DNA from 3 places in the Lactobacillus sp. UMNPBX16 genome. Region 3 is predicted to be linked to each of the others. Evidence: predicted binding sites of a transcription regulator. Region 3 holds the regulator's gene; each other region holds the start of a gene.
The links. Region 3 encodes NrdR, which represses ribonucleotide reductase genes. Its sites were predicted from a motif close to ACACNATATATNGTGT; they were not measured.

Region 1 (10,517 bases), on a different contig from region 3:
ATAGGCTAAAAGGGCTATTACAAGGTGGTAGCGTATGTGTGCCCTAATTGTCATGAAAAATCCTATTGTTTGGAAGTAGGGCGGTAATATTTCCTGGGGAATGAAAAAAAGATGCAAGTAATCGTTCAAATATCGATTACAATCGATAAAACATCCATTTTTAATAATCTTATCGACTATAATCGATAATAAATGAGGTGAGTGAATGATTAAGCAGACAATATATTTAAACCCAATTGAGCCATTCATCGATAAAGACATCATAAAGATAATTACAGGTATTCGTCGCAGTGGAAAATCTGTTTTGTTGCAGCAAATTCAAACTGAATTAGTTAAACGTGGCAAAAAACAAGCTAATTTCATTTATATGAATTTTGAAAATTTGCAATATGAAGCATTGTTAGATTATAGAGATCTTAATCAAGAATTGGTAAAAAGAATTGAGCAAATTGACGGCAAAGCTTATCTTTTTCTTGATGAGATTCAAAAGGTAGCCTCTTGGGAAAAGACGATAAATTCTTTACGCGCTAGCTATGATTGTGATATTTATATAACCGGCTCGAATTCCCAATTGCTATCTGGTGAACTAGCTACTGAAATTGCTGGTCGTTATGTTGAAATTAAGGTTTATCCTTTTTATTTTGCTGAATTTTTAGAAGCGATAAATTCTGATCGCCAAAATCTTGATCGTGATTTTGCCACTTATATGGAATTAGGTGGTATGCCCTTTTTAACACTAATATATTCTGACCAGCAAGCTTGTAATACATATTTGCAGGATATCTATAGTTCTGTAGTTTTAAAGGATATTGTCGATCGTCATGCTATTAGAAACGTTGACTTATTACAGAGAATAACTAGCTATTTAAGTAGTGAGATAGGTTCTCCTGTTTCTGCAACTGGGATAGCAAAATTTTTAAAGAATGAACATCGGACAAGCTCAATAGATACTATTCTAGATTATATTTCTTATACATGTGATGCCTACTTATTTACGCGAGTCCCACGAACGCATTTACAGGGTAAACAAAATTTAAAAGTTAACGATAAATACTACATTACTGATCATGGCTTACGGCAAACCATGCTAGATAGTAATCAACAAAATATTGATCAGATTTTAGAGAATATTGTTTTTATTGAGTTACTGCGAAGAGGATATAAGGTTTCTGTTGGTATAAATGATAAGAAAGAAATTGATTTTGTTGCACAAAAGGGCAACGATAAACGTTATTATCAAGTAACATATATCCTTGGTAGTCAAACAACGATCGAGCGTGAATTCGGTGCATATGATGGCATTGCGGACAATTATCCAAAATATGTCCTTTCAATGGACAAGTTTGATATGAGTCGCAATGGGATAATTCATCAGAATATTATTGATTTTTTGCTTGAAAAATAACCGCAATAAAAGAGGACTAGTCAAAATTGGCTGGTCCTCTTTTTCAAAATTTAATTATTTCCTTAAAAATTCAACACCCACAGGAAGATCAGGAATACTACAAACAGTACCCACATCATCGGTGTGACTTCCTTGCCACGCTTAGCAGCAAGCATACAGATAGGGTAGGTGATCATGCCCCATGATAAACCGTCTGAAATTGAGTAAGTAAGAGGCATCCCTAAAATAATCAAGAATGCAGGAACTGCAATTTCCAACTTGTTCCAATGAATATGAGCAGTATTTTGTGCCATTAATACTCCAACAATGATTAAGGCAGGAGCAGTAACTTGGCTAGTGAAAACACCAAGCAATGGACTGAAAATCATTGAGATTAAGAAAAAGATCGCTACAAAAACTGCGGTTAAACCGGTACGGCCACCAACGGCGATACCAGCACTTGATTCAACGAAGGCACCAACAGGTGAAGTACCAAGGATTGAACCAACAGCCATCGCACTTGAGTCAGCTGCTAAGGCCTTACCTACACGTGGCATCTTGTTGTTCTTCATGAAACCAGCTTGTTGAGCAAGTCCGATTAAGGTACCTGCAGTATCGAAGAAAGTAACAAGCAGGAATGTTAAGACAACAACCCACATTTGCACGGAGTTGATGTCCTTTACGTGGAAAATAGCTTGACCAAAGGTTGGAGCTAAGCTAGGTGCGGTAGAAATCACCTTGTGTGGCAATGCAATTTGCCCAGTGCAGATCCCGAAGATAGCGGCAAGAACCATTCCGATAAAGATTGCACCAGGAACGTTCAAGATCATCAAAATGACAGTTACTAGCAAACCAAAGATAGTGATCCAAACGAGGGGATCGTGTAATGATCCTAAACCTACCAAAGTTGATTTATTAGCAACGATCAATTTACCATTTTGTAAACCTAAAAAGGCAATGAATAAGCCGATCCCAGAAGAAATGGCAAACTTTAAGTCAGCTGGAATTGAATCAATGATCTTTTCTCTTAATTTGAATAAAGTAATTAAGATGAAAATAATTGATGCAACGAAAACTGAAGCCAAGGCTGTTTCCCATGAAACATGCATCCCAATACATACGGTGTAAGCAAAGAAGGCATTGATTCCCAAAGCTGGTGCCTCACCGATCGGGTAGTTGGCAACGATCCCCATGATTGCAGTACCAAGAGCGGCAGCTAAAGCAGTAGCGGTGAAGACTGCACCGGTATTCATACCGCTGGCGCCCAGTACGCTAGGGTTAACAAACAAAATATAGGACATGCTGATAAAGGTAGTTAAACCAGCAATAAATTCAGTTCGAATGTTGGTTTTGTACTTATCTAATTGAAAGTAGCTTTTTATAAAATTCATTTTATCTCCCCAAAATATTGTTCGTGTTTTAACTTCTTGAACACAACTCTTATACTTTAGCATTGATAAATAAATTTGTAAACGCGAATTATTTTAATGATTACTTGGGCATTTATTGCAATTTATCTTTAAATGATAGGAAAAGCATTTAATTGAATCAGCTTTCATTAGCATAAATAAAGCATTATCCTAGGATATAAGAATTAAAAAAGAAATAAAGGTGAAAGAATGTCCGCACAACTTATTTTTTCAGATCTTGATGGCACATTAATTAATGATGATTTAAAGGTAACCGCCGCAACGCGGGATGCAATTCGTAGACAAATTATTAATGGTAATATTTTCGTTCCTGCATCAGCACGTCTTCCTAAAGGGATGATGACAGTGGTTAATCAAATTTTGAAAGTTTGTCCGTTTATCGCGTATAACGGTGCTTTAGCCCTTGATGAAACAGGCAAAGTACTAATCAGCCGTTTTTTTAATGCAAAAGAAGCAGCTGAAATTTGCCGCTACGTTGATGAGCAAGATAATGATGCAGCTTGGAATATCTATAGTGGCTATGTTTGGTATTGTAGTGAAGAAAAGAGCCCACGGGTTAAAAATGAAGAAAGAATTGTCGATGTAAAAGCAACACCGACTACAATTAATCAACTTGAAAAACTGCAGGGCGTGCATAAAGGTCTAATTATGGGAGATTCAGCGGATCTTGATCGTATGCAAGAAGAATTAACTGCTAAATATCCTGATTTGACTTTTGTTAGATCAGCAGAGAATCTATTAGAAATTGTTTTAAAGGGTGTAAGCAAGGCTAGTGCAGTCAAAATAGTTGCTCAAGAATATGGCGTAGACTTGCAAAATTGCATTGCTTTTGGCGATAACTATAACGATGAAGATATGTTGGAAGAAGTGGGGTATCCATTTTTAATGGGTAATGCCCCAGCAGAACTAAAACAAAAATTTGCTCCGGAACAAATTACTGCTGATAACAATCATGATGGGGTTGCGAAGGCATTAGCAAAAATTGAATAAATAAAAATCGCATAGAAGCTCTATGCGATTTATTATTTCCTGGGAAATTATTGTTTGTCTTTTTCAAAGATGTAGCTAACGAAGCCAAAGGCTACGATAACTAACCCAGCAATGATCCAGCCCATAGTTGAAAATTTAGATCCAATTAAAAGTAATAGGGCAACCAGGAGAATATAAATAGTATCAAGTCCAATTGTCAGTTGCTTATATTTGCTTCCTAATTTTTTCAATAGAGAAGAACGGTATCTGGTTAGTAATTGCCGTCCAATAAGATAGATGACAACAAGGGTGTAGATTGCTGGAGTAATAAAATTAAATTGTTTTTGAAAATATAGAATCCATTCAATGATTAAGAGAATAACTAATATTGCATAGGCAAAGTTATCGGTTATTCTTTTTAGTTTAGTCAACTTTTTCTTTTGAGCGATGATTGCGACAATGCCCAAAATTAAGCAAACTATGATAAGTGGGAAAAACCATTGTCCACCGGTTACGGTTGATAACATAAAAACTCCTCCTTTAAACACATTTTTTCAAATTATACAAAAATAAAGCGAAAAATTCACTGTAAACAAAAAATCATTCAAAATGCATTCGTACGCAAATTGAATGTTTTTATTTATGCTTCGATTTGAATATCGGTTGGCTTTTTCCAATCTGCAGGCAACTTGCCCATTTCTTTTAATTTGTCAGTGATTTGATCCAAGACTATTTGCTTATCAGCTGGATTAGCCATGAAGTCAAGCTTATCACCATCAATTTCCATCTTAGGTGAGTAGTCGTAATTATCGTACCATGGCTTGTAGTAGCGCAACAAACGCTTGTAATAGTCTTCCAAGGTTGAATCATAGCTCAGCTGCTCGTAAGGACGGCCACGTTTTTGAATTCGCTTGATCATCGTATCGTAAGAAACATTAATGTGAACGAGCAAGTCAGGATTCTTCTTAGGCATCCGTTTTAGTTCGCTCATCATGTTATGAAGCAATTCATAATAAGTGTCAACTTCTTCAGAAGTAGCACGGCCGATATCAGCGTTCATTTGGAAGAATAAGGCGTCTTCATAGATAGAACGATCTAAGACGTTATTATCTTCAGTGAGCGCGTCTTTAATGCTGTGGAAGCGTGTGTTCAAGAAATATACTTGCAATAAGAATGCATATTTTTTAGGGTCAGCGTAAAAAAGTGGCAAAACTGGATTGTCATCAACACTTTCATAGAAAGGCTTAGTCCCTAAATATTTAGATAAAATACCTGTTAAACTGGATTTACCGGCTCCAATTGGCCCGCTTAAAACAATAACTGTCATCACGTTCCTTCTTTTTCTTATAAGTTGCCGATTTCATGCAACTTTTCATCAATTTCTTTAAGTACTTCTTTTTGTGCATCCATGTTGGTAACAAAATCAAGTTTGTCGCCATTGATTTCTATCTTTGGTGAGGCATGATAATTTTCATACCATGGTTCGTAGTACTTTAAAAGTCTTGCGTAATAATCTTTCAAACCTGGATCAGTGCTGATTTGCTCAAATGAACGACCGCGCTTCTTGATTCGGTTAAGCATAGTATCAAGGGAGACATGAATGTAAATCAGTAAGTCAGGCTTCTTACTTGGATTGCCAGGAGTGTCTTCCATCATGTTGTCGAGTAAGTCATCGTAGATCTTGAACTCGGTTGGATCAGCGACCTTGCTATCGGCGTTCATCTTGAAGAACAGTGCATCTTCATAGATAGAACGATCGGAGACACTGTTTTTTTCTTGAATTGCTTGATTGATCTGTGCTAAACGGTGGTTAAGGAGGTAAGTGTTAAGCAAAAAAGTGTAACGCTTCATGTCCTTGTAGTATAAAGGCAATACGGGATTGTTATCAACGCCCTCATAGAATGCCTGAGTCCCTAAATGTTCAGCTAGAATACTGGTTAAACTGGATTTACCGGCTCCAATTGGCCCACTTAAAACAATAACTTGAATCACATTCTTTCTTAAATACCATATGTAGACAATTATTAAGTTTAATACGATATGTTGTGGCACACAAGTGATTTTTTGATTATGTTTCACATCTAAAAGTCAAGGGTAGAAATAAAAAATCGAATAGGAATGAAACATAATTCAATAAAAAACTGAATTATGCTTCATTTTTTATATAAAAATGCAATTTTGTGAAGTATATTTCATTGTAGATACAGGCTGCTAAATAAAAAAACTAGGTCTTCCACGATTGTAGAAAGCCTAGCTTTTTCTATGCTAATAATTAAATTATTGTTTTTAGTTCTTGTATTTGTCGTCTAATTCTTGTGCGGCAGCCTCGTCTACGATCACCGTTACATCTGGGTGTTTTTGCAAAATTGATGCAGGTACTTCTTCAGTGACTTTGCCTTCAATCATTTTCTTGATTGCGTGAGCTTTCTTTTCACCAAAAGCCATCAAAACAATCTTCTTAGATTGCATAATATTAGCAGTACCCATGCAGATGGCACTCTTTGGCACTTCATCGATACTGTCAAAGAAGCGAGCATTAGCCTTGATAGTATTTTCGGTTAACTTAACTTCATGAGTGCCGATGTTGAATGGAGTGCCTGGTTCGTTAAAGGCAATGTGACCATTGCGGCCGATTCCTAATAGTTGAATGTCGATAGGATTGTCTTTGATAATTTGATCATATTCTTTACAAAAAGCATCAACGTCTTTTGCCATACCGTCAGGAACGTAAGTCTTCTTAAATGGCTTCTTGTCAAATAAATGCTTTTGCATGAAGTAGTGGTAGCTTTGAGGATTATCTGGGGTTAAACCAACGTATTCATCGAGGTTAATGCTGGTAAGATTTTCACAGTTAAGATCGCTTTTTACCCAGTTTTGGTAAAGTGTTTCAGGGGTTGAGCCGGTTGCCAACCCTAAGACTTTAGCACCGTTCTTGATTCCTTTTTCAAAAATTTCAAATGCTTTTGCTCCACCTTGAATTTTATTTTCGGTAACAATAACTTTCATAATTAAGACCTCCTCATTTACTGGTCTAGTCCATTATAAAATGGAATAGACCATTTTGTCAATTGGTTGATAAAAATAATTACGAATCAATTATGTTAAAATTTGAACATAAGGAAGTGAACGAGGATGAATTTTGAAAAACTAACAGGTTTAGGAATTGGCAGCTGGGGTTTGGGTGAAGATCCTAAAAAGAAAAAAGATGAAATAGCAGCTATTCGCTATGGCCTTGATCATGGCCTGAGTGTAATTGATACAGCCGAAATGTATGGGGATGGCCAAAGCGAAGAGCTAATTGGTGAAGCGATTAAAGGATATGATCGCGAAAAATTATTTTTGATTTCAAAATTCTACCCCTATCATGCAACGCCAAAATTAGAACGTCAGAGTCTAGAAGCCAGTCTAAAACGCCTTGGAACAGATCATCTGGATCTTTATCTGTTACACTGGCGGGGCAGTCACCGCTTGTCTGATACGATCCGCGGCTTACAAGCATTACAAAAAGATGGCTTGATCCGTTATTGGGGTGTGTCCAACTTTGATACGGCTGATATGCAGGAGCTTTTTACAGTGCCAGGTGGAGAAGAATGCTTTGCTAATGAAGACTTATACAATATCAGTGAACGTGGGACAGAATTTGATCTGCAAGCTTGGCAAGAAGAGCACGGTGTAAACTTTATTGGGTATTCACCATTTAATTCAGGCAAGGGCAACACAATTCGAATTACGCGTAATTTGAAAATTGTTGCACGTGATCATGGCGTTACGCCTCATCAGATAATGCTAGCTTGGACGATGCGCAATGGCAATGTTTTAACGATTCCTAAGGCAAGTAGTGTAGAACACATGAAGGAAAATATTGCAACACAAAAGATTAAACTTACAGATGATGAGCTTAGATTGCTTAACAGTGATTTTCCAATGCCAACTGAGAAAACGCCGTTGGCTGTTATTTAGTACAAGATATAGTAAGATTATCACATATAATCACTATATCTTGTGGATAACTATGTGGACATGTGTAAAAAAGGCTGTTTCATGTGAAACAACCTTTTTTTCTTATTTCGATTTGATGTAGTTAACCCCATCTGCGGCAGGTGCAACTGACTTGCCGAGGAAGAGGACCAAAACGATGATTGTAATAACGTAAGGTGCAATCTGCATGTAAACGGATGGAATTTGATCGATTCCTGGCAGTTGATGTCCAATAATACTTAAGCTTTGAGCAAAACCAAAGAAAAGGGATGAGAGCATTGCACCGATTGGATTCCATTTACCAAATATAACGGCAGCTAAAGCCATGAATCCTTGTCCAACGATAGTAGAAACAGAGAAGTTACCAGATATTGCTTGAGCAAAGACGGCACCGCCAAGACCTGCCATAAAGCCGGAAATTAATACACCTGCATAACGCATGCCATAGACATTGATTCCCATTGTGTCAGCTGCTTGAGGATTTTCACCACATGAACGTAAGCGTAGGCCAAAGCGAGTCTTATATAAAATCCACCACATCAAAATAGCAAGAATAATGGCAATCCAAGCAGGGGCAGAGGTGTTTTTGAAGAAGATTGGCCCAACGATGGGAATGCTGCTTAAACCAGGAAAGCTGAAGTAGCCGAAGTTAGCGGTGATATTTTCAGTTTGGCCTTTATCATAAATTGCCTTGATCAAGAAAACACCCAAAGGTGGTGCCATGATGTTCAGCACTGTTCCGGAAATGACATGATCAGCGTGAAAATTGATTGTGGCAACAGCGTGAAGCAATGAAAAAATCAAACCAACAATTCCGCCGACTAGAGTGCCAAGCCAAGGAGTAGCTGCACCAAAAGTTGAAGCGAAAGTTAGGTTGAAGACAATCGCCGCAAAGGCTCCCATGGTCATGATACCCTCCAGGCCAATATTAACAATCCCAGAGTTTTCACTGTAAACACCACCAAGAGAAGCTAGGATTAGAGGCGCAGAATAAACTAAAGTGGATGAAACAATTAACGCCATCATTGTAACGAAATTCATTATTTTTCTCCTTCGATTACTTTTCTACCTGGACCATCAACACCATTGTTGGGTCCTTTTTCTTTTCTGGTTGGAATGTAGTAATCACTGCGGTTCTTCTTAGTTTTAAAAAGCAAACCAATGACGTAATTGATAGCGATGAAGAAAATGATGGCAGCAATTACGATAGATACGATTTCATAAGGAATACCGGCAATAGTTTGCATGCCCAAACCACCAATTTTTAAAATTGAGAAAAGAAGTGAAGCTAATAAAATACCAATTGCAGTTCCACCACCAAGTAAGGCAACTGAAAGCCCGTCCCAGCCAATATCCAAACTAGTTGTTTGAGTGAAGTAGTTTTGGTAGGTACCAAGTCCTTGTACTACACCGCCTAAGCCAGAAAATGCACCTGAAAGTAACATTGAAATAATAATATTCTTTTTAGAAGACATCCCGGCATAGCGACTAGCAAAAGGATTGAGTCCAACTGCCTTGATTTCAAAACCAACGGTAGTTTTTTTCATTAAATACCAATAAAAAATAAGTCCAATTATTGCTAAGAAAATACCAGCATTGATTCGCGAATCACCAAACATGCTAGTTAACCAGTTAAGCTTTAAGCTGCCATTGGCTGGAATTGTTTTAGTAGTATCGGTATCAATTCTTAATTTTGAGGACATTACTTGTTGCATTAAATATTGACAAGTATAGAGCACAATATAGTTAAGCATGATAGTAGTAATTACTTCATTAGTTCCAAATTGAGCTCTTAAATAGCCAGCAATTCCTGCCACAATAGCACCAGCTATAGCGCCTGCAATAATAGCTAAAGGCAATAATACTGGCTTAGGCAATTGAGGATTGGCCAATACAATCCAAATAGAAGTCAACCAACCAGCTTGTGCTTGACCTGGCAAACCGATGTTAAAAAAGCCAGCTTTTGAGGCAATTGCAAAACCGATAGCAATAAAAATTAATGGCGTAGCTTCACGAATAGTTTCACCAATACCATTCATATTGCCCAGTGCGCTAGAGAACATGGAGCTGTATGCTTGAAAAGGATTATAGCTCCAAATCAGCATGATAATAGCACCAACTATAAAACCAGCAATTACTGAGATAACTGGTACTAGAATATTTTTGACTTTAGGTGTAACTTTAATCAATTGTTGCATCTTCTTTCTTAACACCGGTCATTAAAAGACCTAGTTCTTGATCTGTAGTTTTTTCAGGTAATACTTCGCCTGAAATTTGACCATCATGCAAAACAGCAATCCGGTCAGATAATTGCATAATTTCATCAAGTTCATATGAAATTAATAGGATAGCTTTTCCTGCTGCTCTTTGAGCTAAAAGCTGCTTATGAATATACTCAATTGCACCAACATCTAAACCGCGAGTGGGCTGGAATGCAATGATTAGATCGCTGTTTCTATTTAATTCTCTAGCGATAATTGCTTTTTGCTGGTTACCTCCCGATAGGTCGCTAGCTGGCAATGCAGGGCTAGTAGTTCGAATATCGAATTTTTTAATTAAATCTACGGCATGCTTCAAGATTGCTTGATGATTAATGATGCCATGATTAGAGAAGGGACGTTGGTAGTAAGTTTGCAGCGCTAAGTTATCAGCTAATGACATGTGAAGAATTAAGCCATATTTTTGCCGGTCTGCAGGAATATGCGCTACGCCAGCTTCGGTGATTTTGCGAACTTTTTGGTTGGTTAAATTTTGAC
Region 2 (10,517 bases), on a different contig from region 3:
GCTATTAGAGACAATCTTTCACATGAAGCTTTGGGATTATTCAAAATTATGGGGTAACATTCAAGGTCGAGTGGCCCCAATGATTTCATTATTTTGGGGCGTTGGTGTAGTTTTATTAGTAAAATTTATTCAGCCAATCATTCAGAAGCTCATTAATAATGAAGAAAAGATAACTCATGGCTGGCTAGCTGTGGGTATTACCATTGTTATGGGTATTGACTTAGTATTAACAGTAATCAGTGTCGAGAGATTCCATACTACAACTAAGATGTGGGATGTGCATATTAACCACTTTATTGAGCGAGTTAGAACTAAAGTAGAAAGTCATATGCCTGAGAAAGGAAAATTGCGGGTTGGTGATTGGCACCACTCAGTGATGCAGCACTATGATGAATTACAACCGCAACGATTAAGCTGGAATCATAAGCGCTACTTGAAGAGCTTTCCAAAATTAAAAGTTACTGATGCTCCTAAGTTCATGGAAATTAGGAAAGAAGTCTTGAAGAAAGAAAGCTAACTAACATAATCTTATTTTGTGGGATTGAAAAAAGTCGGATGATCATATTAGGTCATCCGACTTTTTCTTATCCATTAATTCTATTGGGTTCACGTTTTTTACTTTTTATTTCGGTGTAGTTATCTAAAACGTTGGCATAGCGTCCAAGGGTGAAAAGGTAATCAGATAATCGATTGATGTATTTTAATACGTCATCTGATAATTCCTGTTCATTTAAACTTAATTTGACCAATGCCCGTTCGGTGCGTCGAGCGACTGTCCTGGCATACTGAAGATTGGCACCAGTGGCTTTACCACCTGGCAGAATAAATTCAGGAATGGAAGGAATTTGGGGCGTTAGTTGATCAATGCGATGTTCGAGTTGCTGCACTGTTTCATGGGTGATTTCTTGATGATGCTTTACCACGATATCAGCTTGTAATTGGTAAAGGTTGCGTTGTACGTCTTGCAGCTCATCTTTAAGTTGCAGACAGTTTTTAGATAAGTTAGCAATTACTACACCTAAGTAGGATTGCAATTCATCTACGTCACCTAGAGCTTCAATTTGGAGGTCATATTTAGGCACCATTTTGCCAGTAACTTGCTTAGTTAAACCTTTGTCACCAACTTTAGTGTAAATTTTAATCATAGCTGATTCCTGCTTTTCGTTTGTAATTGTTTAGGGCAAGAGTCAATGGTTTGTACAAAACAAAATAGAAACCAAAATTGCCCAGACAATGGTAAGTATCAAATAAGAAACTTCCCGCAACATAACCTAAAAAGGATGACCATCCACCCCAAATTGACATGCCGAAATTGATCAACAAGCCATATACGTAACCCAGAAGGGTAGCTACGATAACTTGCATCCAGAAGTGTTGCTTTAGTGGGGTGGTTTTGTCAAGTAGGATTACTACTAAAACACAACCAACATAAGCCATAATCTGGGGGATAGTCCAAATTCCAAAGCCTAGATAAATATTGGACAAGATCATGGTCAATGCGGATAGGGCAAAGCCAAAGCCAGCACCCATTGTTAGGGTCACAATCATAATCATATCAGTTACGGGCTGTACGTTAGGGATATCGATGATTTTAAAAATTCTGAGTGTTACACACATAGCAACCAAAATCGCTAGGAGTGCTAAAGATCGAATCTGAACTCTTTCTTTGGTAAGCATTTTACTTGATCCCGGCTAGCTTCCAGACAACACGGTCGTTTCTATGCAATGGTTGTTGGTATGCTCCTTTAGAAGCATACTTGCCGTTAATGGTGTAAGTCCAGTAGATATTCTTACTCTTATTTTGGCTTCTGCCAGCAATACTAGTAACAAAGCCATTAGTGCTTTTAACGTGCCAACCTTTTTTCAAACCGGTGATCACTTTAGCATTTTTCTTAACCTTAAAACTCTTGTGTGAGAAAGCCTTGTTGCCCTTCTTTAAGGTGTAATGAACTTTAATGTAAGAAGCAGCTTGGACGTTGCTGGTTGGTGCAACGCCAGTGAAAAGTAGGCTAACAAATACGGCACCGGTAGTAGTTAAGCTTAATAATTTTGTTTTAGTCATTTGTTTTTCTCCTTATGATTATTTCATTTTAGCTAAAGTAAATTTAACTTTATCTTTGTTATTAACAGTTTGTTCATTAGCGCCTTTAGAGGCAAACTTATTGTTAATTGTGTAGGTCCAATAAATCTTTTTCTTAGGATTTTGAGTTTTGCCGTCAATTGCAGTGATAAAGCCTTTGGTTTCCTTAACTTTCCAGGCCTTTTTAAACCAGCAATTACTTTAGCTTTTTTAGGAACTTTTACGGTTTTCTTATCAAAGGTTTTTTTACCTTCTTTTAAAGTGTAATTAACCGAAATTTGGTTAGTTGTGCTTTTTTTAGTAGCTGAATTATTATTTGAGCATGCAGTTAAGGCTAACGTAAAGAAAGTAATAATTGCAAAAAATAGATTAATTTTACGTTTACTCATACTCTTCAATTCCATTCCTCCAAATAAATTTATTTAATTGGGCAGGCGCCACCAGCACAATCTGATTGGTCGACTAGCTCTAGTCCTTTTTGATCATCATTTTGCTTAGCAAAAACTTCTTCAACATCATCAGTAATCAATGCGGCTCTAGCCTCGTAAGTCTGCTTGTCAATTGGTTCCTTCGGAGCTTGTTTAAGTGAGCCACCGTAATAAGGAAGAAGTGAAGTTGACTTAATAATATGGCGATATTGGTAAAGTAGTGGGGCAATTTGATCACTTTCATCGCTTTGGAAAGTAACGGTACAACTAACAGCATTGTCGGACCAATAAGTTTGCAAAAATGCTTGTGTCGCAAATTGTTCTGCGATGGAAACAGTGCCGGCTGAGGCAAAGTTTTTGCTGTCGGCGTGAGCTGCACGAAGTGGAAATTCAACACAGATTGTATTTGGTGTGTAAATATCTGGTTCAGTGTGGTAGCCACATTCTTTTAAAGCTGGCAAAAGTGGGTCGCTAGCTTGGAAACGAATCCGTTGAATCAAGTAACCAGCATAGTGGAAGTGCATTCCTTCGCTGACTCCAGCCAATTTCGCTACCGTACCTGAAGGTTTAACTGTGGTGTGCTTAATTGATTCATTGCAGCCTAATTCCTTGCTGTAGGTCTTGTCTGCGTCAACTACAGCTTGGTAAAGGCTGTCAACCATCTTAACCGCTTGAGGGTCATAGATTGGCTTCTTGATCTTTTGCCCATTTTCTTGATCGACTGCATCCTCAAAGCCAGTTACAACTCTGTGACCGAGATCATTTAAAAGCCAGTCTTGAATTCCTGACATTGAAACCCCGATTCGGCGATTTTTATGGATGATTTCGCGTGAAATTTCCCAATCATAGGGACTGAAGGTAACTCGCTTGGTGTAGCGAGCAGCTAAGCCAAAGGCTTCCTTGAGGTCCCAGCCTTCTTGTTCCGCTACATAAGGGAAGACCTCAAACAAATTACATGGTTCACCATTAGCTAGAGAAATCTCACCACAAGGGTTGGTGCCTTCAACGCTGTCGTCAATGCCGGCCTGATAACCATCAACGATTCGGCCATAATTGCGTGAAAGATCAAGATTGACGATTCCTGGTTCACCGTTATGCAAAATTCCGTCAGCAATTGGGCCATAATTATTAAATTTAGAGTTAATTGCGACACTGTTGTTAGAAGCCCAGCGGTGATGATAAAGTTTTTCCTTATCTTGCTTCATCTTAATAAAGTCTTGATTATCGCTAGAGCCAAGAGCAAGTTCAGCAGAGCGACGGACATTGCCTGCAACAACTGTTTTACCAATCAAGTTACAAATATCAGTGCCGTCAACGGCAGTAAGCTTACTATTAACGCGAGCATTGATAACGTTGTTGATATCAATAAGCATCTCAACTAAAGGCATTGGGCCTGAAGCCGTACCACCGAAGCCATGGATCTTAGCACCATATGGACGAATGTCAGAGATATCGAGTGCTAATTTGATTTTGTGGTCTGGATTAGTGGCGTTAAAGTGCATGTCGATTAAACGGGCATTAGCTAAGACCCAACCTTCACGGGTGTCAGGCAGTTTGTAATAAATTGTGTCGTCAGGTACACTTTGCTTTTCCCATTCGTCTTTGTCGATGGCACCGACCTTGAGGGATGCCTCGTAAGATGGACTCTTTTTGTCGATGATTACGGCTAAATCCACTTTATTGTCGACGGAAGGAATTTGAGCGATATTTTCGTTGACCACTGAAAAACCAACACCGCCGCCCTTCATTAATTGGTCAAATAAGAAGGAGAAAGGCATTGAAACGGCTTTTTGCTCAGGATTAAGATAAGCAGGCACAATGTGGCTATCGCCGTATTTTTGTGGGCGAATTGCAATGAACCAGCAGTTATTTAAGGAATCACCGTTCCGCTTTTGATAATCAGTACCTGAAATCCAAAGATTACGACCAGACGGAGTAGCAGCTAAGCCATAGACTAAACGAAATAGTTTTTGTGCTTCATTAGTTAACTCCGTAATTACTTCTGCAGAAGGATTATCATGCAAGCGCGGATCAAGGTTAATATTACCTTCAATAACTCGTTTGACAGTTTCATCCCAATTCTCAGCTCTATTTTGGTCAGGAAGCCAGCGGGCATAAGTTCTCTTGTAGGTAACCCAACCTAATTCTCCCCAATGAGGTTTAACTTCTTGTTTCACTGAATCGATAAAGTCAGGATCCAGCTTAATTCTTGTGGTAGGCATAAAAAACTCACTCCTAAAAGTTACTATTGTTTCACAAAACACATTATCTATGAATACATTTATGATAATACCACAATATGTTGTGTTATGTATTAAAAATTTTTCACATAAAAGGGACTTGCATTCTACAATTTAGGTTAGTAATAGGGGTTGAGAAAAATAAAAAAATATTCAGCAACAAATTTGCTACTGAATATTTTGAGATTAATTGATAGGGGTTAAAAAGTAAATTTTATTTGTTATAGAAAATATAGAAAAAGGATTGTTCAAGAAATTATTTTACAAAACCTGCAGTGAACCAAGTGTTGGCACTAGGCTTAAGTGACCAGCCAGTGACCTTCTTGTTAACAGCAGTGACTGAGTATTGGTTGGTAGTTGGCACAACGTATGCTTCATCATACATCCACTTCTGCCACTTCTTGAAGGCATTAGCACGGTAAGTAGGATTGAAGGCCTTCTCTGAGTCGATATCAGCCAAAAGCTTAGTTTGCTTAGGTGAAACGAAACGAGCAAAGTTGTATGGTGCAGCTTCATTGTAAAGGTCGTTAGGGGATGGTTCACTTGAAAGTGTCCAACCACCTTCGAAGACGTCGATTCTTGGATCGTCAGATTGGACAGCTTGTACCCAGTTGTTGAATTCCATTAGACGGCCGCCGACAAATTTAACATCCAAACCAACTTTCTTCCATTGTTGGATGTAGTTTCTCCAAACAGGTTCAGCGGTAGTTGAGTTGTTTCTAACAGCCAAGTTAATTACTAACTTCTTGCCGTTAGGTTGAACTCTGTATTCACCCTTCTTCTTGTAGCCGGCTTTATCCAATAATTCGTTAGCCTTCTTCAAGTTGTATGGGTAACCCTTGATTGACTTGTCAGTATAATCACCAAATTGTTCAGGGATCAAAGTGTTAACGCGGAAGGCCAAGCCGTGGTAGTAACGTTTAGCGACTGCATCAACGTTCATTGCATAAGCCATAGCTTTACGTAATGATGGATTATTCATCTTAGAATTCTTGTTTTCAACGTTTTTGCCAGCCTTTTTGTCCCATTTACCTACCTTAAAGCCTAAGTAGCTATAAGATAGAGGCACTTTGCCGATAAAGTTAGTGTCAGTGGCATTCTTAACATCTTCCCATTGGGTATTAACGACACCAGCTACGTCGAACTTGTGACTCTTGATGGCTTGAGTAACTGAGTTGGTACCGATGACTGTCATGGATACCTTTTCCAAGTTTGGTGTACCACGCCAGTAATGCGGGTTACGTTCCCAAGTGACAGATTGACCACGAACAAGCTTGCTTACGCGGAATGGGCCGTAGAAGAGTGGTTGTTTTCTAACCTTGTCACTAGACATCAACTTGGAGAATGGTACGTCCTTTAAGTAATGGTAAGGTTCAGCGTATTCCCAGAAGTAACCGTTACCTGATTGAAGCATACCAGGCTTCATTTGTTTAAAGTGAATTACGACCTTGCGGCCATTTTCGCCATCAGGCATCTCAATACCAGAAATCTTCTTGCTCTTGCCTTCGTGATATTCTGCTAAACCAACAATGTCGGCAAGAGAATCGGTATAACGTTGTGACTTGGAGTCTTTATTAGCAATAATTTCATAAGCGTATTCCACGTCTTTAGCATTAACTTGCTTGCCGTCTGACCACTTAACACCCTTCTTAACCTCGATAGTTACGGTCTTGGCTTTACGGTCAAGCTTAAAGGTAGCAGCACCTTTATTGTTAATCTTGTATTGATCGTTGACTGAGAATAACCCTTCTTGTCCTGGTTCTGCAACTTGGGAGTCGGTATCAGTATCAGATAATTCTGGCAAGAAAATACCAGTGAAGGGACTATCTGACTCGATAGCGTAATTTAAGGTCCCACCTTTTTTAACACTTTTCACAGGAACAGTTTGACTGAACTTGTGATGTGTATCTGCCGCATCATTAGTCTTGGCATTCTTATTATTACCACAGGCAACTAAACTTAAAGCTGCCCCAGAAACAAGTGCTAATGCACCAAAATATCGTTTTGCTTTACTCATTCAAAAAGCACCTCCAAATAAATTAAAAATATTTTAGTTTTATTCTATGATATTAAAATGAAAAAAGCAATAGAAAAATTAATAAAAATGTGAAAAATATTATTTTTAAATTATTTTTGAAGCTAAGATTAGTTTTCTTTCTTGGCTAATTAGGCATAAAATAAGGAAATAACAGCTTTTTATGTTGGAGGAAAATATGGATACAGCCTGGGAAAAATTTAAAAATAATATTCCATTACGTCGGTTTGTGGTACTGCTATTAATTATTGCCTGCCTTTATGAAATACGAGCAATGATGAACACAGTATTATTAACTTTTATTTTTACTTATGTGATCGTGCATTTAATTCATCTAGTGCAGCGGTATTTTCCTAAAATACCAACAGGTCTAATTGTTGCGGTAACATATCTAATTATCTTGGCGCTGCTTTATTTCGTGGTTACCATTTATTTGCCCATGTTAGTTGGCCAAATATCTAAAATGGTAAAGTCAGTGATGGCGTTTTATGAATCAAATGAATCATCGCGCTTAGCCAGCCATGTAACGCGTTATATCAGTAAAGGTGAGATTGTTACGCAGGCAAAGCGAGTTGGGACTTTTGCTCTGCATACGGTGACCAATTTTGGTAGTTTAACAATTGCTACCTTTATGTCCTTGATTTTAAGTTTCTTCTATACGATTGAATTAGATAGAATGATTGAATTTTCAAAGTTATTTGTTAAAAGTGGTTACTTTAAATGGCTTTTTGAAGATATTCGCTATTTTGGTAAAAAGTTTACCAATACTTTTGGTGTCGTTTTAGAGGCGCAATTCTTTATTGCCATTTGTAATACGGCCTTGACGATGATTGGTCTGGCATTTATGCATATGCCGCAAATTATTGCCTTAGGCTTAATGGTCTTTATTTTAAGTTTAGTGCCAGTAGCTGGTGTGATCATTTCTTTAATTCCATTAAGTATTATCGGCTATTCTGTTGGTGGCATTCGTTATGTGATTTATATCTTCATTATGATCATGATTATTCATGCAATTGAGGCCTATGTGTTGAATCCCAAATTTATGGCTAGCAAGACTGAATTACCAATTTTCTATACTTTTTTAGTTTTGTTAGTAGCTGAACACTTCTGGGGTACTTGGGGCCTGATTGTCGGTGTGCCGATCTTCACTTTCTTGCTTGATGTCTTAGGGATTAAATCGGCGAAGAAAAGTAAAAAGAAAGCGAGTAAATAATTGAGAGTACTTTTGACAGGTGATAGCATTATTGCACGCCAGGAAGGAAAAAATGAACCGCACCTTAATTGGAATTTACAACAGCTTTTGCCTGAGATTGAACTAGAAAATACGGCTGTTTTGGGAATTAATTCTGGGGCATTTTTTGCCAAATTAAATGAATTAGTACTAAGCATAAAGCAGTGCGATAATTTGGTGATCTTGCTGGGAACCAATGATTTGGCTATGCACAAACAAGTGCCAGCAAGGCAATTTAAGCAAAATATGGAAATTATTTCCTCGGCAATAGTTTGTCAATATTACCCACCACATGTTCTGCTTGTTTCGCCGCCAGCTGTTGATGAAACTAAGCAACGTGTACGGAATAATACGTTAGTAGCGGAATATGCTCAGATCGTGAAAGAAGTAGCACATGAGTATCATTTTCGTTATGCAGATCTGGCACAAGCTATGCGGGATACTGGCGATTTAAGCGAGATTTGTCAAGGAGTAAAAAACGATGGACTTCATTTTGGTGATCGTGGCTATGAGATTTTAGGAAAACTAATCGCTGAAAATTTGAAACAAATGTAAAAAGGACCGCAATTTGCGGTCCTTTATTTTTCGCTATTTTAATGTTGCCCAAAGCAAGCTTCCAGCTAGCGCAATGGCCAAGAACGGAATGAGCAAATAGGCAAAAAAGAAAAACATAATTCCTACGACTAGTAAAAAGCCGATAACTTTAATGAGGCCAATTCCTAATTTAAAGAATAGCCAGAGTAAGAGTAATGTTAATAATAAAGAAAGCATATTAATACCTCCATAAATCTATGAGAGTATTTTACTACCAAATTGGACGAATAGAATAGTAGGAAGATTAATGCTTTAGAAAAATTTAGTTACCGGTAACAAGATAAATCATATTGAAAGCTCTTTCTGTAACCGCTATATTTTAACTATTGAAAGCGATTTAAGAAACGAGAGGAAAAATAAATGGAGGAGAAAAAAACTGGGTTACCTACGCTAGCTAGTACGACAATTTGGATGATTAGTTTGGGGTATTTGGGTGTGCAAATCGCCTTTACTTTGGAAACATCACAGATGAGTCGAATCTTCCAAACATTGGGTGCTGATCCGACAAAATTAGGCTGGTTCTTTATTTTACCGCCGTTAGCTGGATTGGTAGTGCAACCTGGAATTGGATCATTATCCGATCGAACTTGGATTCCTAAGATTGGACGGCGTTTGCCATATTTATTAGTCGGTATGATCTTTGCCGTAATTACTATGATTTTGTTACCAAATGTTGGTAGTTTTGGTCTAGGCTATGGTTCAATTGAGGCTCTAATATTTGGTGCTGTTGCAATCGCGATATTAGACGTGGCATCGAACATGGCAATGCAACCATTTAAAATGATGATTGGTGACATGGTCAATGATGAACAAAAGTCATATGCCTATGGGATTCAAAGCATGTTGTCCAACTTTGGTGCTGTTATTGCCGCATTTTTCCCGTTCTTATTAACTAGTTTGGGTGTTGCTAATACTGCTAAAAAGGGTGTGGTACCACAATCAGTAATTATTTCATTTTATGTTGGTGCTGCCGTTTTAGTCATTACATCATTGTTCACGATATTCAGAGTACATGAATATGATCCAGAAACCTACGCTCGTTATCATGGAATTAAAGAATCTGATAATCAAGAAGGCGGTGGTTGGATTGAACTGCTTAAGAAGGCGCCAAAAGTCTTCTGGCAAGTGTCATTAGTTCAGTTCTTCTGCTGGATTTCTTTCCAATATTTATCAACTTACGCTACTGGTGCTATTGCACAAAATGTTTGGAATACGACCAATGCCTCCTCTGCAGGCTACCAGATTGCTGGTAACTGGTTTGGTGTTTTAACTGCTGTACAATCAATTGCGGCAGTAGTTTGGTCATATGTTTTAGCGAAGGTTCCAAATAATCACCACAAGCTAGGTTACGGTATCAGTTTGCTACTAGGTGGAGTAGGATATACTTCAATCTTCTTGATTCATTCTCAGGGGTTTTTAATTCTATCCTTCATTTTAATTGGCATCAGTTGGGCTGGTATGAATACTTATCCATTGACGATGGTATCTAATGCTTTATCAGGTAAACACATGGGAACATACTTAGGTTTGTTCAATTGCTCAATCTGCTTACCTCAAATTGTGGCATCACTGCTCAGCTTCATGATTTTCCCAATGGTGGGTAACTCCATGCCAGAAATGATGTTGATTACTGGTATTTCAGGCTTCTTAGGCGCTTTATCAGTTTTAGCAATTAAGGAAACTTACGTAAAATAGCATATCTTCTCATTAAAAAACACACTACAATGTGCAATTATGCATGTAGTGTGTTTTGTGATTTATCTATGTAGAAAAATTCGCCTTCGTCTTTGAACATTTTGTAGGTTTCTTTGATCATTCTTTCAGGGATTGCATAAGATTGGACGAATGCAATTGGGTCATAGAAATTATCTTCTTGTCCGCAAGAGTATTGATAGATCAGATGCAATCC
Region 3 (10,517 bases):
GACAACGAATCAGTAGAATCTATCTATAAACGCAATCATCTACTGCTTAACCAAATTTTCAATGATATTATTAAAATCATCAAGTAATCAAAAAAGTGAGAAGACCTTATTATCAATCTTCTCACTTTTTATATTGAAAATTATTATTTTAATTATTTTCGCCGATTGTAAAATCAAGTTAAACACTTTATAAAAATAAAAGTCCATCTGGACCTGTTTGATAGAATGTTAATATCCACAAAAACATCTATTGGAGGTCACAAGAGGTCAAACGTGGTACTGTTTCTCTCTATCATGGCAAGCAGCAGCGCTATAAGGCTGAACATGGTCAGAGCGTTTATCAGATTAATCGTCGTCACTGTGGTCGTAAATCGGACTTCTTGAAGAAAGCAAACTTTATTAGCTACGTCATTAATCATTTTTTTGAGGACGGCTGGTCACTTGACGTTTGTGCCAATCGTAGCTTAGCTATCGGTGAATTCTCACATCATCAAACAGTCTGCACCAGAACTTTGTACAACTATGTAGAACAAGGCCTAATTGCAATTAAGAACTATGATTTGCCTGAAAAAATTAAACGTAATACCAAGCTCCATCATGTTCGCAAAAACAAGAAAAAGCTGGGACGAAGCATCGAAGAGCGACCTAAAGAGATTGACCAGCGCAATGAATTTGGTCATTGGGAATGTGATCTTGTTCTAGGGCATAAAACCAAAGATGATCAGGTTCTATTAACGCTTTCTGAGCGCATGAGCCGTGAATTCTTGATTATTCGCATACCTGACATCTGCCAGTGTCATGCAGGCTTTTAAAATGCTTCAAAAACAATACAGCGAGCACTGGAATGACATCTTCAAGACGATTACTACTGACAATGGTTCAGAGTTTGCGGATTTAGCTAATTTAGAAGAAGTTTCTAAGACTCTTATTTATTATGCTCATCCTTATACTTCTTGTGATAAAGGAACTGTTGAAAGACATAATGGTCTTATTCGCAGATTCATTCCTAAAGGAGACTGCATCAATAACTATTCTCTCCAACAAATCATTGATATTGAAACCTGGTGCAACTCTTTACCCAGAAAGATCCTGGCATATCACACACCAGATGAAATCTTCGAAAGAGAATTAGATAAAATCTATCAAACAGCCTAAATGTTCAATTTATTATTGCAATTTACGTTTTTATAATAAAACAAACTTTACAAAATTTATTTTAGTATCAAGATATTTCACAATAAAAGTAATATGCTATATACTTTCTAATTTTTAATATTTTCTTGAACAAATTCCACTAAATTAATATTTGGATATTTATCTTTTATTTGTCTTACTAAGGCGTTTTTTCTCTTCTTAGATAGCGGCTTTTTTAACTCTATCAAAGTAATTTGCTTATTTTTATTATCGCTAACTGCAGTAACAGAAGATATTGCAGAGGACAGTTTACGAATTTTTTGATTACGTTTTTCTTGTTCTTGTTGACGTTTTTCATCAGCTTGTTCTTGTTCATGCTGACGCTGATTAATAATATTATTTACTTGTCGATCTAATTGATTTTCTGCATTGGGATTAACCTGAGCTACTTGTACAATATTCAGTGAATAGCCTTTCAGGTCATATTTTGTTAAGTTTGCTTTAGCCACTTGAATTTTCTTAGCATTAATTTTATTACCTGAAACTGTAAGATTAATTATTTTTCCTTGCGTATCGACATTTTCTTTAATTAGATTAACATTGCCTAACTCATTAACAACAAGATTTTGAACATTTTGATCTACTAGAGTTTTATTCACCATCTGATTAGCTGATAAGATACTAGGAATAATTAAAATAATTACTACTAAAATTATCGCAAACTCTTTAAAGGTTGGCTTGCGTAAGAAAAACAACTTAGATTGCTTAGTAGAATAACTTAGCCATTTCATAATTTTTACACCCAAAAAAGCAGTCAAAATTATGAAAACGCAATTAATCAAAAACAAATAACTTGATCCTAAAAAATATTTAAGATTGCCTACTGCAATTGAATACCCTATCGTACAAGCTGGTGGCATTAAGGCTGTTGCAATCGCTACACCAGGTACGATATTATTTGCTTCTTTTTTACGTGCACCGATTATTCCAGCAACTCCTCCAAAAAACGCAATCATTACATCCCAAATCGTTGGTGAAGTTCGTGCAATAATTTCTTGGCTAGCATAAGTCAAAGGAGAAAAATGAAAATAAATTGTAGATGCAGCTAAACTAATAATAATTTCTGCTAATAATGAAATCGTTCCTTTACGCAGCAAAGTAACATCATATAAAGCAAGGCCTGTGCCAATTGCTAGCAGCGGTCCCATCAAAGGTGAAATTAACATTGCACCAATAATAGTAGCTGTTGAATTAACATTTAATCCAACACTTGCAATAAAAATTGCGCAAGTCAGAACAATCAAACTTTCAATATTCAAAGTTCCATCTGCACTAATCTTAGATAAAAATTGAGAAGTTAAATAATTTTTTCGCTGGCGTATTATCATCTTATTTAGTCTAATCCTCATGAAAAAAGCACTGAATTAAGATTTCAGTGCAAAATATAAAAATGTGATTGAATAATCAATAAAATTATTATAACCTATTTGACTAATTTTTTGCTCTTATAGCAATAATATAAAAATGAATTATCTGCTCCATTTCCTACTCTCAGTGCATCTACTTTATCATTATTACTTTTATCTTTTTTCTTTATAGCAACATAAGTGTGTCCTGAATCTGCTCTATCGCTAGATAGCCAGCCATTAGCAGCAAAACCTGGTGTTTTATGAAATTTAAAATCAGTAGCTTCATACTGAGAAATACCAACCTTTTGAGCTAATTTATATCCTGATTTCTTATCAGCCTTAGCTAATTTTTTAGTCCACTTGATTGCTTTATTACTGCTCAACATTTTATACAATTTGATTTTATTAAATGTATGCGTTGTGATTTTAAGCTTCTTGATTTTGCCTTCATGCTTATAGTACCATGTTCCGCGAGTTTTCTTTGGCGTAGTAAATAAGTTCTTAGCTCCCCAGGATGCAGCATCTACTCTATTTTGACCCATTACAATAATAGCTAACATAAATAGCGCAGTTGTCATAAATATAATGAGTTTATTTTTCACGTTTATCACCTTCCCTTATATAACTGCTATTTTCATTATTTCATTAAAATATTTCATAAAAGTTAAAGGCGATGACAGTTTTTTTACTTCTTACTTACAAACGTAAAAAATCAATTACATTAGTTTTACCAACAAAAAAACGTATGCAATAAAGTCGTCTTAATTAGACCTAGCATACGTTTTTTATTTTATTTTTTAATTATATTAATTAATTTTCTCTTGAGTATGACTTAACGTCAGCGTCAATTTCAGCGATAAAGTCATCTAAACTCTTAGAAATTTCTTCATCAGTACCGTAACGACGTACATTTACACCATTAGTGTTCATTTCGTCATCACCTAATACCAAAGTATATGGTACCTTTTGGGTTTGAGATTCACGAATCTTGTAGCCCATCTTTTCGTTACGAGTATCAACTTCTGCTCTGAAGCCACGCTTAGCAAGTTCTTGACGAACCTTTTCTGCATATTCACCATGAGCATCAAGGTTAACTGGAATAATTTCAACTTGAACTGGAGCAAGCCAAGTTGGGAATGCACCCTTGTAAATTTCAGTAAGGTAAGCAATGAATCTTTCCATAGTACCAACAATACCACGGTGAATCATAACTGGACGGTGTTCTTCACCATCTTGACCAACGTAAGTTAAGCCAAATCTTTCTGGAAGCATGAAGTCAAGTTGGATAGTTGACATAGTTTCGTCATTACCCAAAGCAGTCTTAGTTTGAATATCAAGCTTAGGACCGTAGAATGCTGCTTCACCTTCAGCTTCAACATAGTCAAGGCCAAGGTCATCCATAGCACCCTTAAGCATCTTTTGACTTCTTTCCCACATTTCGTCATTTGCAAAGTACTTGTCAGTATTCTTTGGATCACGGTATGAAAGTCTGAAGTAGTAATCAGTAATATCGAAGTCCTTGTATACGTCCATGATTAACTTCAAAATCTTAGCGAATTCAGTTTGAACTTGATCCAAGGCAACAAAAGTGTGGCCATCATTCAAAGTCATTTCACGTACACGTTGAAGGCCTGACAAAGCGCCTGACTTTTCATATCTGTGCATCATACCAAGTTCAGCAACACGAAGTGGCAAGTCACGGTATGAACGAATGTGGTGCTTATAAATTTGAATATGTGAAGGACAGTTCATTGGACGAAGTTCAAGCATTTCGCCATCACCCATGTCCATTGGTGGGAACATGTCATCACGGTAGTGTGCCCAGTGACCTGAAGTCTTGTAAGCGTCAAGGTTCATTAATACTGGAGTGTAAACGTGTTGATAGCCGTCAGCAACTTCACGGTCGATAATGTAACGTTCAACAACACGACGAATAGTAGCACCCTTTGGCATCCAGTAAGGAAGACCAGCACCAACCTTAGGATCAACGAAGAAGAGGTCAAGGTCACGACCGATAGTTCTGTGGTCGCGTTCCTTAATTTCTGCACGACGCTTCAAATCTTCCTTTAAAGCAGCTTCCTTGAAGAAAGCAGTACCGAAGATTCTTTGAAGCATTGGGTTGGATGATTTACCAAGCCAGTAAGCACCAGCAACTGACAAAAGCTTGAAGTGCTTAATCTTACCAGTGTTTGGCAATAAAGCATCAAAGCCAAAGTCAACGAAATCACCTAACTTGTAAGCATCAACCTTGTCACTGTCAATTTCCTTCAAAAGGTCGCTCTTATATGGATCATCCTTGAAAATATCTTCAAGTTCTGACTTATCCATCACAACATGTTCAATTGCTTGACCACTCTTGATCAACTTCTCCATAGCTTTTTCAAGTTCTGGCAATTCAGTAACCTTAATTTGGTCATCTTTGTCAGTATCTACGTAAAAGCCGCCTTCATCAGCAACATGTTGACCCAAACGAAGTTCTGGGTACTTATTCTTAGCAACTGCTTCAAGTGCAAAAGCAGCAGTAGCTCTTAAAATATCCAAGCCTTCTTCATCCTTATCAGTAAGAATGGCAACTTCAACATCATTGTCAATTTCATAATCAAGTGGCTTAACAACGCCATTTACTTTAGCACCAACGGCAGCTTTTCCAAGAGATGTAGCGATTGATGAAGCTACTTCCTTAACTGAAACAGCCTTATCAAAATCTTTCTTTGAACCGTCTGGCAAAGTAACTGAAAAACTCATATTTTTACCTCCAATAAAAAAATCCCAGTGCTAATAAAAGCACTGGGACGTGTTAATTGCGTGGTTCCACCCAAAATTCAGGTTAGCGTACGTCTAACCTCTCGTATAGATTGATAAAGGTATCCAGCCTCTTAAAATTCAATTTTGGGGAATAAACGATTGGGGTGATTTTCTAATGAAGAACTTCCAGAACTAGGTCCTTCTCTCTGAGCCGAACATCATCATGTCTCGTTTAATTAACTTCAATTATACGCATCAAAGTGAACGATGCAAGACCTTTTTGAAATTAATGCGAAAAATTTCGTCGATCAGGACCGGAAACTACTACTTCTTTAGCTAAAAAACGTACTCGTTGCATTAATCTTTTAGCTTTAACTGGATCAGTTGCATTACGGGTTTCCTCAAAGTGTGACTCTAATGCTTCCATATCTAAATTAGAAGAGAAAAAAGTTGGCAAAACATTATCCATTCTTGCCTGTAAAATTACTCCTAAAACGTCATCACGTGACCACTGACTTAATGTTTCTGCCCCAATATCATCCAAAATTAAGATATCGCATTCAGCTAAATTCCTGATCTCATCTTGCAAGCTGTTATCACCAAAATGACTTGATAAACCTGCAATAAAAGTTGGAACATGTAAAAATACAACATTCCGATCAAAATTAGTTGCTACATAGTTTGCAAGTCCCGCTAGCATATAGGTCTTCCCGATCCCAAAGTCGCCCGACAAATAAAGGCCTTGTTGGTGAGGATCAGCTTTGTACTTTTTCAAAAAATCATAAATCAGGGTTAAAGCTTGCTGGCGATCATTTGTAACCTCAATATCACTTAAATTAACATCATGCAATTTAGCAGGCAGATCAATTAAATGAAGACGCCGCTTGGCTGCTCGTTGCTGATCTGCTACAATCTTAGCCTCGGTAGGTTTGTAACGTACATCAATTACTTTGCCGTTCAAAAATAATTTCGGAGCATAACCGGCCAGCACCTGATTCTGACTATGTTTTTGCGCATAATATTCATAGATATTGGCCATACTATTTCGAATCATCGCCTTATCTATTTTTTCCCTATTTGCCTGCAAAAACGCTTGCACATCTGGATCGTGTAAAGCAGTTTTCAACAGTTCTTTCTCATTACCTAAATTACGCTCTTTAACTATTTTTTTAAGCAAATCACCAATTGCTTCCATTATTTCACCTACCCTCTATTTACTTATTTTTCAGATCCTTAAAGATATCCTTCAGCTGTTCTGTTGACATACCTTCATTTTTAGCCTTTTTCTTGCTCCAATCGGTACCTTTTTCGACTCGCTTATTTTGTCGATATGACTGTCGATTTTTCTTTTTAAGAATATCGGCTTTACGCTTCTTCACATATTCAAGAGCTTGTACCCCAGTACTAATACCACCTTGCAGCCAATCATTAGCTATTCGATAAGCACGATTAGAAGTTACAACAGTATCGTAGGTCAAACAGGTATGAATCAAAATATTAATCAAATCTTCCGGCAAGCCATACTGCGTGTGCAGCTGATTAATAATATAGTTTTCGCCTGGAGCTACAATTCCACCCTTTTCAGTTTTTAATTTGTATAAAAATTCAGATGGGGAATTTTCATTAGCTTCGAGTAACAATTTTCTATCATTAGCGTCCAAACCTTTGATAGTCGCAATAGCGCGCTTTTTGCCTTCTTCAATTTGTTTTTGAATGTTTTCCCTAGTATGCAATCGTTTATAATTTTCTGCTATGGTATTACTAATTTCATGCATGTTTAATTTATGTGTACCATGCAAACAGGGAACAGTCTCATCCACAAATTCCTGTTCCGATAAATTATATGTCTGTATTAAGCCCCGAATTTGGTTCTTTTTAATTTCTACTTCTTGAGCTGGAATTTGATAGACATTATATTGATCTTTAATCAGATCCCAATCAATTGGATCCTGGGCATTAATTTCAGCAGTTTCTACCTCAGGCGCTTTATTTTCCTGCGCAGCTTCTACTACCTCATTAGATGGATTAATTGCTTCATCCCCTGGCAAGCGAAAAACATCAAAAAAGTTGGCTGAGACATCGCGCGCATTCTTGATTGGCTTTTCACGCAGTTTTGCTTCCTTAGCAAAAGCATGACTCAAGTCATGAAAGGTTGGGCTGCCAACTTTTTCTTTCAACAAACTTGCTAGCAGTGGTGTTGCAAAAAATTTGTCTGCACTAGGAACCTGTAATAACTTAAAAACAATGATATTATTGAAGACATTATCCGCTAAAAAAGTTTGCACTAAACCTACGGCTTCCAGTTTATGCAAAGAATGAAACATATCTTTTAAACTACAATCAAGTTGCTCCTGTAGTGAATAAATTCCCTTTGCATCAGAAACAATACCATATGGATCATAGTCATTGATTAAAGTCTGATACAAGGCAATTGCCACCGCGCCAACCAAAGGCTGATACAATTTAATCAAGATTTTCTCATTCTCTGGAAAAAGGGTAATCTTGTTGGCTACATAATAAAGATGCTTAGGATCAGACGTTGCAAACATGACTAATTACCCTTTCCTTTTTTGGCCATCATATCTTCCATTGTCTTCATAAAGCTAGACATATCCTTGAACTCACGGTAAATTGAAGCAAAGCGAATATAAGCTACGTCATCCAAATTAGCCAAATCATCCATGACATACTGACCAATCTTCTTAGATGAAATTTCACTAACGCCTTGTTTTCTTACCTTATTTTCGACACGATCAACCAATTGCTCAAATTGTTCACTACTGATTGGCCGTTTTTGTCCGGCTGCCATTACTCCGTGCAAAATTTTCTTTCGACTGAATGGTTCACGGGTACCATCATTTTTTACTACCAACAAAGGAGCAGTTTCCACTCGTTCAAAAGTAGTAAAGCGAAAACCACAATTTTCACATTCTCTGCGCCGTCTAATAGCCCGGTTTTCATCACTAGGCCGCGAATCAATAACGCGAGAAGCATTTTGATGACAATTTGGACATTCCATAGTTATCCCTCTTCTCTAATCTTTACCAATAATTGTGCTAGTTTATTCTCTAGTTCTTTTATTGTACCAGTATTTGCCACTACAAAATCGGCCATTTTTTCTTTTTCAGCTAATGGCATCTGACTATTAATCCGCATTCTTGCTTCCTCGTCAGATAGATTATTACGCTTTTTTAAACGTTCAATCTGTAATTGCTCAGGAAGGGTAATCACTAAAACTCCATTAGCTACATGTTTTTTATCCAATCCCGCTTCAAAATACACTGGTGCATCTAAAATAACAAGAGCAAAATTCTGATATTCTTTTATCTTTGCTACTGTTTTATCGAAAATTAACGGATGCGTCAACTGATTTAATTCAGACAAGGCTCTTTTATTACTAAAAACTAATTGCCCTAATTTTTTACGATTTATTGTTTGGTCTGAATTTAAATATTCTACCCCAAAATGATCTTTAATCACTTGCCAAGATGCATTGCCCGGTTTCATCAGTTCGTGGGCAACTTGATCACAGTCAATAATCGGAATGTTTTTCTTTTTAAAAAAATCATCAGCAGTACTTTTACCGGTGGCAATTCCACCTGTTAATGCTAAGACATAACTCATTTATAAATCACCTGACAATGAGGACAAAAAGTGGTTCCCCGACCATTAACCTTAATTTTTTCAAATTTAGTACCACAAACTGGGCAGGGCTCACCTACATGACCGTAAACTTGCAATTTACTTTGAAAGCCACCGACTTGTCCATTCGCATTCAAAAAGGAATGAACTGTAGTACCTTGCAGCTTAATTGCTTCGGCAATAATTTTATTGATCTGATCATGTAATTCAGATACTTTTTCCACAGGAATTTTATTGGCCTGACTTAAAGGATGAATCTTGGTTCGCCAAAGAACCTCATCAACATAAATATTACCTAGACCAGCTACTACTGATTGATCAAGCAAAGTGTTTTTGATATTTTTCTTCTTACGCTTTAAGCCATTGATTAAATATTCTGAAGTAAATTTAGAACTATTTGGTTCTACTCCAAGCTTACCAATCCCTGTAGTTTGTCTTTCGGTGCCAGTTAAAATTAGCTGCATCCGCCCAAATTTGCGCACATCATTATAACGCAACGCTGTTCCATCAGTAAAAACAAACTCAACGTGATCGTGTTTATCCTTAGGCGCATCAGACGCAGTTAAATGATACTTTCCTTCCATTCGCAAATGAGAAACAATCGTTAAATTATCACTCAAGCGAATAAGCAAATACTTGGCGTAGCGATCAATATCGATAATCTTTTTACCAGGCAATTCAGATAAAAATTTTTCATGATCAGTCGCTACAATTTTTGGATACCACAAAATCACTTTTTTAATAGTTTTTCCCTTAACTAAAGGAAGCAGCGTTCTTCGAACTGTTTCAACTTCAGGCATTTCAGGCATTTTATCACCTACTTTGCATCATACCAATTGTGTCCCCAGCCAGAATCAGCAATCAATGGCACGTCCAACTTAACAGCTGATTGCATTACTTCAGGCACAATCTTTTTAATTGTTTCTAGCTCATCTTTTGGTACATCAAAAATCAATTCATCGTGTACCTGCACTACCATTTTAGTCTTCAAATGTAGTTCATCTAACTTCTTTTGCATGTTAATCATTGCAATTTTAATAATATCGGCAGCTGAACCTTGAATTGGTGAATTAATAGAAGTTCTTTCAGCAAAGGCACGCACGGTGTACTTCTTAGCGTGAATATCTGGCAAGTATCTGCGACGGTGCATGATTGTTTCGGCATAGCCCTTGTCACGTGCTTCTTGTACTGCTTTATTCATGTAATCCTTGATTTGAGGATATTGTTCGAAGTAGTTGTCGATAAATTCTTGCGCACGTTTTCTAGAAATACCTAAATTCTTGGACAAACCGTAATCGGAAATACCATAAACGATACCGAAGTTAACAGCCTTAGCGTGACGACGCATCAGTGGCGTTACTTGATCTGGTGAATCCAAGTGGAAAATCTTCATCGCGGTATGTGAGTGAATATCATAACCGGTCTTGAAGGCTTCTTGCATGTTTTGATCGCCCGAAACGTGAGCTAAAACACGAAGTTCAACTTGTGAGTAATCGCAAGAGAAAATGTAGCCGTCTGGTTCACTTGGCACGAAAGCTTTTCTGATTTGCTTACCCTCTTCGGTGCGGGTAGGGATATTTTGCAAGT

Region 1: the regulator NrdR is predicted to act here: its motif matches at 5,817-5,832, upstream of CP367_RS01005 (deoxynucleoside kinase).
Region 2: the regulator NrdR is predicted to act here: its motif matches at 4,801-4,816, upstream of nrdJ (ribonucleoside-triphosphate reductase, adenosylcobalamin-dependent).

Annotation. Positions count from the first base shown of each region.
Region 1 covers NZ_PCYU01000005.1:2,592-13,108, forward strand. Annotated here, with positions in the region: gene CP367_RS00980 (ATP-binding protein) at 206-1,405, shown strand; gene CP367_RS00985 (NCS2 family permease) at 1,468-2,775, opposite strand; gene CP367_RS00990 (Cof-type HAD-IIB family hydrolase) at 3,004-3,804, shown strand; gene CP367_RS00995 (hypothetical protein) at 3,852-4,310, opposite strand; gene CP367_RS01000 (deoxynucleoside kinase) at 4,424-5,110, opposite strand; gene CP367_RS01005 (deoxynucleoside kinase) at 5,128-5,775, opposite strand; gene nagB (glucosamine-6-phosphate deaminase) at 6,070-6,789, opposite strand; gene CP367_RS01015 (aldo/keto reductase) at 6,916-7,743, shown strand; gene CP367_RS01020 (ABC transporter permease) at 7,846-8,802, opposite strand; gene CP367_RS01025 (ABC transporter permease) at 8,802-9,950, opposite strand; gene CP367_RS01030 (ABC transporter ATP-binding protein) at 9,943-10,517, opposite strand, start outside.
Region 2 covers NZ_PCYU01000035.1:23,785-34,301, reverse strand. Annotated here, with positions in the region: gene CP367_RS08270 (putative ABC transporter permease) at 1-517, shown strand, start outside; gene CP367_RS08265 (cob(I)yrinic acid a,c-diamide adenosyltransferase) at 585-1,145, opposite strand; gene CP367_RS08260 (ECF transporter S component) at 1,138-1,677, opposite strand; gene CP367_RS08255 (DUF4430 domain-containing protein) at 1,679-2,062, opposite strand; partial or broken gene CP367_RS08250 (DUF4430 domain-containing protein) at 2,081-2,469, opposite strand; gene nrdJ (ribonucleoside-triphosphate reductase, adenosylcobalamin-dependent) at 2,499-4,730, opposite strand; gene CP367_RS08240 (oligopeptide ABC transporter substrate-binding protein) at 5,005-6,765, opposite strand; gene CP367_RS08235 (AI-2E family transporter) at 6,962-7,996, shown strand; gene CP367_RS08230 (GDSL-type esterase/lipase family protein) at 7,997-8,569, shown strand; gene CP367_RS08225 (hypothetical protein) at 8,603-8,785, opposite strand; gene CP367_RS08220 (SLC45 family MFS transporter) at 8,969-10,303, shown strand; gene CP367_RS08215 (hypothetical protein) at 10,341-10,517, opposite strand, start outside.
Region 3 covers NZ_PCYU01000045.1:1,540-12,056, forward strand. Annotated here, with positions in the region: gene CP367_RS11065 (transketolase C-terminal domain-containing protein) at 1-87, shown strand, start outside; partial or broken gene CP367_RS09370 (IS30 family transposase) at 258-1,155, shown strand; gene CP367_RS09375 (DUF389 domain-containing protein) at 1,263-2,522, opposite strand; gene CP367_RS09380 (hypothetical protein) at 2,618-3,154, opposite strand; gene thrS (threonine--tRNA ligase) at 3,354-5,288, opposite strand; gene dnaI (primosomal protein DnaI) at 5,575-6,483, opposite strand; gene CP367_RS09395 (replication initiation and membrane attachment family protein) at 6,503-7,837, opposite strand; gene nrdR (transcriptional regulator NrdR) at 7,840-8,307, opposite strand; gene coaE (dephospho-CoA kinase) at 8,310-8,912, opposite strand; gene mutM (DNA-formamidopyrimidine glycosylase) at 8,909-9,739, opposite strand; gene polA (DNA polymerase I) at 9,748-10,517, opposite strand, start outside.